Regions from separate parts of the Micromonospora fiedleri genome, predicted to be linked through region 2. Evidence: riboswitches for the same ligand, from Rfam matches in the RefSeq annotation. Region 2 holds a riboswitch; the other holds the start of a gene.
The links. A riboswitch is a leader RNA that binds a small molecule or an ion and turns the genes downstream of it on or off. The one in region 2 is predicted to bind S-adenosylmethionine.
Positions count from the first base shown of each region.

Region 1: it holds a riboswitch for S-adenosylmethionine, as region 2 does, so the genes downstream of both, JMF97_RS17225 (ABC transporter substrate-binding protein) here and thrC (threonine synthase) in region 2, are expected to answer to the same signal.

Region 1 covers NZ_JAETXL010000006.1:32,840-36,243, forward strand. Annotated here, with positions in the region: gene JMF97_RS17210 (urease subunit alpha) at 1-114, opposite strand, end outside; gene JMF97_RS17215 (urease subunit beta) at 111-440, opposite strand; gene JMF97_RS17220 (urease subunit gamma) at 437-739, opposite strand; SAM riboswitch class IV at 1,173-1,285, shown strand; gene JMF97_RS17225 (ABC transporter substrate-binding protein) at 1,569-2,429, shown strand; gene JMF97_RS17230 (amino acid ABC transporter permease) at 2,465-3,247, shown strand; gene JMF97_RS17235 (amino acid ABC transporter ATP-binding protein) at 3,244-3,404, shown strand, end outside.
Region 2 covers NZ_JAETXL010000007.1:190,918-194,321, reverse strand. Annotated here, with positions in the region: gene JMF97_RS20690 (ABC transporter permease) at 1-79, shown strand, start outside; gene JMF97_RS20685 (DUF4232 domain-containing protein) at 153-830, opposite strand; gene JMF97_RS20680 (DoxX family protein) at 1,126-1,575, shown strand; SAM riboswitch class I at 1,757-1,892, shown strand; gene thrC (threonine synthase) at 1,902-3,188, shown strand.

The DNA of each region.
Region 1 (3,404 bases), on a different contig from region 2:
GACGCAGTGGTCGTGTTCGACCTCGATGAGCAGGTTCGTGTCGGCCAACCGGATCCGGTCACCCGTGGTCGGCCCGTACAGCGCGGCGTAGCGGTTCCGCTCGACGATGCTCATGCCGCTGCCTCCGACCCGGTGTCCAGTGCCCCGCCGCACCCGCCGCGCAGGCCGGGCACGATCCGGGCACCGGCCAACGGCACCAGGTCGACATTGCGACTGACCCCCGGCTCGAAACGCACCGAGGTGCCCGCCGGTACGGCCAGCCGCTGCCCCCAGGCGATGTCCCGGTCGAAGTCCAGCGCAGGGTTGGCCTCGGCGAAGTGGTAGTGCGAGCCGACCTGCACCGGCCGGTCGCCGGTGTTGACCACCAGCAGCGTGGTCACCGGCCGCCCGGCGTTGATCTCCACCGGGTCGGCGGCCAGCAGGATCTCCCCCGGGATCACGGGATCGGGTGGTGCACCGTCACCAACTTGGTGCCGTCCGGGAACGTCGCCTCCACCTGCACCTCCCCCAGCAACTCGGGGATGCCGTCCTGCACGTCCTCGCGGGTCAGCACGGTACGGCCGGCGGACATCAGGTCGACCACGGAGCGCCCGTCGCGGGCGCCTTCGAGCAGGAAGGCGGTGATCACCGCTACGGCTTCGGGATAGTTCAGACGCAGGCCGCGTTCGCGGCGGCGCCGGGCGACGTCGGCCGCCACGTGGACGAGCAGACGATCCTGCTCATGGGGAGTGAGATACAAGGGTGGCTCCCGGTGGGTGTCCGCGCCCCGTCGACCGCCGGCTCCGACGCCTCGACGCGCCGTCCCACGGTTCGGGGCTCGCCCGCCGGGTCCCGCCACGTGTGCGAGCCTCGGGAGTTCCACCCTCCCGGCCCACCTGGCGAGGCACCGACGGTGTCTTCTCGGATGCGGACCGCACCGCCCACCGCTGACCAGACCGTAAGGGATCACGCAGGCGGTGGCAATGGGCGGCCCACATCGCGGCCCCGGCTGCTCGCGTCGACCGGCCCTGGCCCGCGCGCCCGCCGAGCGCCGCCGCCCTCACCCCCCGCTGCACCCGGCGCGACTTCACCTCTCGGTGCGTCTACCTGCCGCAGCACCCGGATGACCAGGGCGTGAGGGCCGTCATATCGGGTGGACGCTGACCGGTCACCTGGTGCTAGCCTCGGCCGCAGGTCATGAGTGCCAGCGTGAAGCCCCGGCTTGCTGGCCGGCAACCCTCGTCCGCGCAGGGGTGCCCCGGGTGAGGACCAGGCACCGGTGCAACCACCGGTGCAAGCGTGGCCTGGTTTCCAGGTCATCACGACCTTGAGGGAGACCCATGTCGTACCGCAGTCGATCCGCACCCGTGACGGCCTGCCTCGATCTGACCCAACGTCGGCACGTCGACATGATGCGGGTCTGCAGCGCCGCGTGTAGCTGACCGCGTCGCTGCCGGTCGCCGAGCCTGCGGGCCTCGGGTAACCGGATCAACTCCCCCTCTTCCATCGGTTCATTCCAGCGGTCCGTCGTACGGCGGACCGTCGGTGCGGCACGTCCGTGCCCGCCGTCGTTCATCCAGGAGACACCTGTGCGAATCGTTCCTGCCCTGACCCGGGCCGCCGCCGTCGGCGTCGCCGCAGTCCTCGCCGCCGTCACGCTGACCGCCTGCGGCTCGGACTCGGCCGGCGAGGCCGACAACCCGTACAACCTGCTCCAGCCGGGGGTGCTGCGGGCCGGCACGCTCACCGACGCGCCGCCGAACGTGTACCTCAAGGACGGCAAGTTCACCGGCTTCGACAACGACCTGCTGGTCGCCGCCGCCGACAAGCTGGGGCTGCGGGTCGAGTTCGTCGGCACCGACTTCTCCGGCCTGCTCGCCCAGGTCAACAACCGCAAGTTCGACATCGGCAGCTCCTCGATCACCATCACCGAGGCGCGGAAGAAGACCGTCGACTTCGGCAACGGCTACGACTTCGGCTACCTCGGCCTCAACGTGCCCGCCGGTTCGACGCTGAGCAGCTTCGACGAGCTGGCCGGCAAGCGGGTGGTGGTCGTGCAGGGCACCGTCCAGGACGACTACGCCACCACCAAGGGCCTCGACCCGGTACGGGTGCCCGACTACAACGGCGCGCTCAACCAGCTCAAGGCGGGCACCGCGGACGCCTGGATCTCCCCGGCCGAGATCGGTGAGAAGACCGCCGCCGACAGCGGCGGCAAGATCACCGTGGCGGCGAAGGAACTCAGCCCGGCCCCGACGGCGTACGCCTTCGCCAAGGGCAACGACGCGCTGCGCGAGGCGCTGAACAAGGCCCTCGACGAGGTCATCGCCGACGGCACCTGGACCCGCCTCAACGCGCAGTACTACCCGGGTCGGGCGATCCCGGCCGACTTCGCTCCCGGCAGCGGCGCCGTGACCGCCCCGTCGGCGGCCCCCTCGGCCGCTTCCTGACCGGTACGACCAGCTAGCAGGGCGGAGGTTGACCCGTGGATCCGTTGCGCACCCTGTGGGAGACGTTCTTCGACTGGGAGTCGATGCGCGAGGCGCTACCCGAGATGATCACTGTCGGGTTGCCGAACACGCTGATCCTGGCGGTCACCGCCGCCCTGCTCGGCTCGGCGCTGGGCATCGTGCTGGCCGTCGCGGGCATCTCGCGGACCCGCTGGCTGCGGTGGCCGGCACGGGTCTGGACCGACGTGTTCCGGGGGCTGCCGGCCGCGGCGACGATCCTGCTGATCGGGGTCGGGCTGGCCCCGCTCGGCATGCAGGTGTGGGGACCCAACCCGTACCCGCTGGGCATCCTGGCGCTGTCGCTGATCGCGTCGGCGTACATCGGGGAGATCTTCCGTTCCGGCATCCAGTCGGTGGAGGCCACCCAGTTGGAGGCGGCCCGCGCGCTCGGCTTCTCCTGGGGCGAGGCGATGCGCCGGGTGATCATTCCGCAGGGCATCCGGCGGATCCTGCCGGCCTGGGTGAACCAGCTGATCGCCCTGATCAAGGACTCCAGCCTGGTCTACTTCCTCGGCCTGCTGGCCAGTCAGCGGGAACTGTTCCGGATCGGGCAGGACTACGCCGCCAACACCGGCAACCAGTCGGCGTTGCTGCTGGCCGGGCTCTTCTACCTGGTGCTGACGGTGCCGCTGACCCACTTCGTCAACTGGATCGACCGGCGACTGCGGCACGGCCGACCGGCCACCGGCCCGGCCGACGACGACCCCGACGACCTCGACCTGGCGCTGCCCGGCGCCGCCGGAGGGAACCAACGATGAGCGACTCGGTCAGTCTGAGCCTGCGCGACGTGCACCTTGCCTTCGGGCGTCACCAGGTGCTGCGCGGGGTGGATCTGGACGTGGCCCGGGGCGCGACGGCCTGCGTGATCGGCCCCTCCGGGTCGGGCAAGTCCACCCTGCTGCGTACTGTCAACCG
Region 2 (3,404 bases):
CGTCTCCGCGATCTGCTACGCCACCGCCTTCTGGGGACTGGCCTTCTGGCGCTTCACCCGCAAGGACGTCGTCTCGTAGCCAGGCCGCGCCGCGAGCTCCTGGTCGGTGCGCCCTGTCCCAGTGCGTCGTCGCACCAGGATCTCGCGGCGAGTCAGTGCTGCGGTGGGACCGTGGTCGGGGCGAGCGGTATGGCGGGCGGCAGCGCCGAGGTGGGGGGCTGCTTCTTCCAGGCGCTCACGCCGACCCGGTTGGTGTTGCCGAGATCGATCGGCCCCTCGACGGCGACCTCCTGCGTCGGCTCTCCCTCCGCCGGGGCCACCTCCAGCCGCTGCGCGTTGGTGGCGACCACGGTCGGGTCGTCGACCAGGTTGCGCCAGAGCACCGCCGCGCCCGCGGCTTCTCCGGGCGCCAGCGTCAGGGGCCGGGGCGGGTCGTCGAAGCCCGACGTGATCCCTTTGGCCCCGGCGATCACCCGGACTCTGATCAGGTTGTCGTCGCTGTCCAGCAGCCGCAGCTGCGGATAGCCGTGCAGCCGGTACGGGCGGCTGCCGCAGTTGACCAGTTCCAGGCCCATCGCCCGCAGGCCCATCGCCGCGCTCACCCCGAGGGAGCTGATCCGTACCCCCTCGGCCGGGCAGGGGCCCGGTGCGGCGGTGTCGGCGGTCGGCGGCGTACCTGTCGACGGGGTGGCGACCGGTGGTGGGGCGTCGGTCGCGCCGGCGGTGGTGTCGCCGGCGTCGGGGGTCGGGGCGCACCCGGCGAGCAGGGCCAGCGTCGCGAGCGCCGCGACCGACCGGCGATACGACCGGGTCCGGCGCGTGGTGGCCATTGCTGGAGATGTCCTACGTGTCCCGCACATCGGGACATCGTCACATCGCCCGATACCGCGCGTGGCCCCGACGTCCCGGAATCGTGATCGAGGAGCACACCCGCCCCAGTAAGGGGATTCCCGCCGCGCGAGCCTTCCGCGAACCGGTTGGACGCTGAGTGGCGGGACAGCGCCCGGAAGTTTCAGCCGCTAGCATGGCTTGGGAGCGTTCCCACAGTCAGAGATTGCATCGACAACTATCTATTCATCTCGCATTCTGGATCCCCCCATCGGGATCTACTACGGAGGTATCCGAATGCGTATCGACCGGTTCGGCGGGCCGGCACTGTCCCTGTTCCGCATGGTTGTCGGCCTGCTCTTTCTCTGTCACGGCCTGGCCTCGTTGTTCGGCGTCTTCGGCGGTAACCGGGGCACTGGTGAACCCGTGCCGCTCGGTCAGTGGCCGGGCTGGTGGGCCGCCCTGATCCAGGCGCTCTGCGGTGCGCTGGTGCTGGTCGGCCTCTTCACCCGACCCGCCGCGCTGCTGGCATCGGGCTCGATGGCGTACGCGTACTTCGTGGTCCACCAGCCCGAGGCGCTGCTGCCGCTGCGCAACCACGGCGAGCTGTCCGTGATGTTCTGCTGGTCGTTCCTGCTGATCGCGATCCTCGGCCCGGGAAGCTGGGCGCTGGACAACCTGCTCGGTCAGCGCGGCGGGCGGGAACTCGCCCTCGACGCAGAAGCACGCAGTTCCGTGCCGGCCTGACCCTCCGTGCGAGAGTCGCGATCATGCTCGGACCTGGATCGAGTGGTCATCCGGCGGCGCTGATGCCGCTCGATCCAGGAATGAGCGTGACCTGCGGATCAACCCGCGATCTCGCTCACAAGCTGGGACAGCCAGGCGACGGCCCCGGCGCTACTGCCTAGAATCGGCAGCACAACTGCATACCTCATCCAGAGGGGCTGAGGGATACGGCCCGACGACGCCCCGGCAACCACCTCGCGCGCTCATCGTTGAGCGTCCGGCGGGGCAGGTGCCAATTCCGTCCCCGCCGCAGAGTGCGATGCGGGGAAAGATGAGAGGACTTCGACATGACGTCGACGCTCGCCCCCTCCGGCATCAACACCGCCACCAGCCCGGCCCGCGCTCTGGTCTGTCGCGCCTGTTCGGCCCGCTACCCCCTCGCCGCCCAGCACGCCTGTTACGAGTGTTTCGGCCCGCTGGAGGTCGACTACGACCCGGCCGCCCTCGCCGCCGTCACCCGGGAGCAGATCGAGGCCGGACCGCGCAACATCTGGCGGTACGCCGCCCTGCTGCCCGCCGGTCAGGACCCGGCCACCCGGGTCACCCTGGAACCGGGGTTCACCCCACTTGTCGCCGCCGACCGGCTCGCCGCCGAGTTGGGCATCACCGCCCCGCTGTGGGTCAAGGACGACAGCGCCAACCCCACCCACTCGTTCAAGGACCGCGTGGTGTCGGTGGCGCTGACCGCCGCCCGGGCGCTCGGCTTCTCCCGGTTCGCCTGCGCCTCCACCGGCAACCTGGCCAACTCGGTCGCCGCGCACGCGGCCCGGGTCGGCGTCCCCTCGGTGGTCTTCATCCCCAGCGACCTGGAACAGGGCAAGGTGGTGACCACCGCCGTCTACGGCGGTGACCTGGTCGCCATCGACGGCTCCTACGACGACGTGAACCGGCTCTGCGGTGAACTGGTGGAGACCGACGAGTTCGAGGACACCGCCTTCGTCAACGTCAATGTCCGGCCGTACTACGCGGAGGGTTCCAAGACGCTCGGCTACGAGGTGGCCGAACAACTCGGTTGGCGGATTCCCGCCCAGGTGGTCATCCCGATGGCCTCCGGTGAACTGCTCACCAAGATTGACAAGGCATTCACCGAACTGGTCGAGATCGGGCTGGTCGAGGCGCCCGCGGGCGGTTGGAAGGTGTTCGGCGCGCAGTCGGCCGGCTGCAACCCGATCGCCACCGCCCTGCACGCGGAGAGCGACGTCATCACCCCGGTCAAGCCGACCGGCATCGCCAAGTCGCTCAACATCGGCGACCCGGCCGCCGGTCTGTACGCCCTGGAGGCGGTACGCCGCACCGGCGGCTGGATGGAGTACGCCGACGACGACGAGATCCGCGCCGGAGTGCGGCTGTTGGCGCGTACCACAGGGGTTTTCGCCGAGACGGCCGGTGGCGTGACCGTGGCGGTGCTGCGCAAGCTGGTCGAGTCCGGCCGGTTGGATCCGACCGCCGAGACGGTGGTGTTCAACACCGGCGAAGGGCTCAAGACCCTCGACGCGGTGGCCGGCGAGGTGGGGCCGACCCATCGGATCAAGCCGTCGTTGCGGGCCGCCCGCGATGCCGGCCTGCTCGGCTGAGTTGACCATCGGGCACATGATCAGCGGAAATGCCGTGACCAGCGGTGAATGATCAAGCGGGATCGCTGGTGATCGAAGTGGATTCACGTTTCTTCAGAAATGCGGAAAACACGCCGACGAGGACTTGACGGCAAGAACCGCACAGCGGAAGATGCTCCGTGCGGGAGGGCGTATCGCCGTAGACTTTCAGTCTGTACGACCCAACGCCGGAGGCGT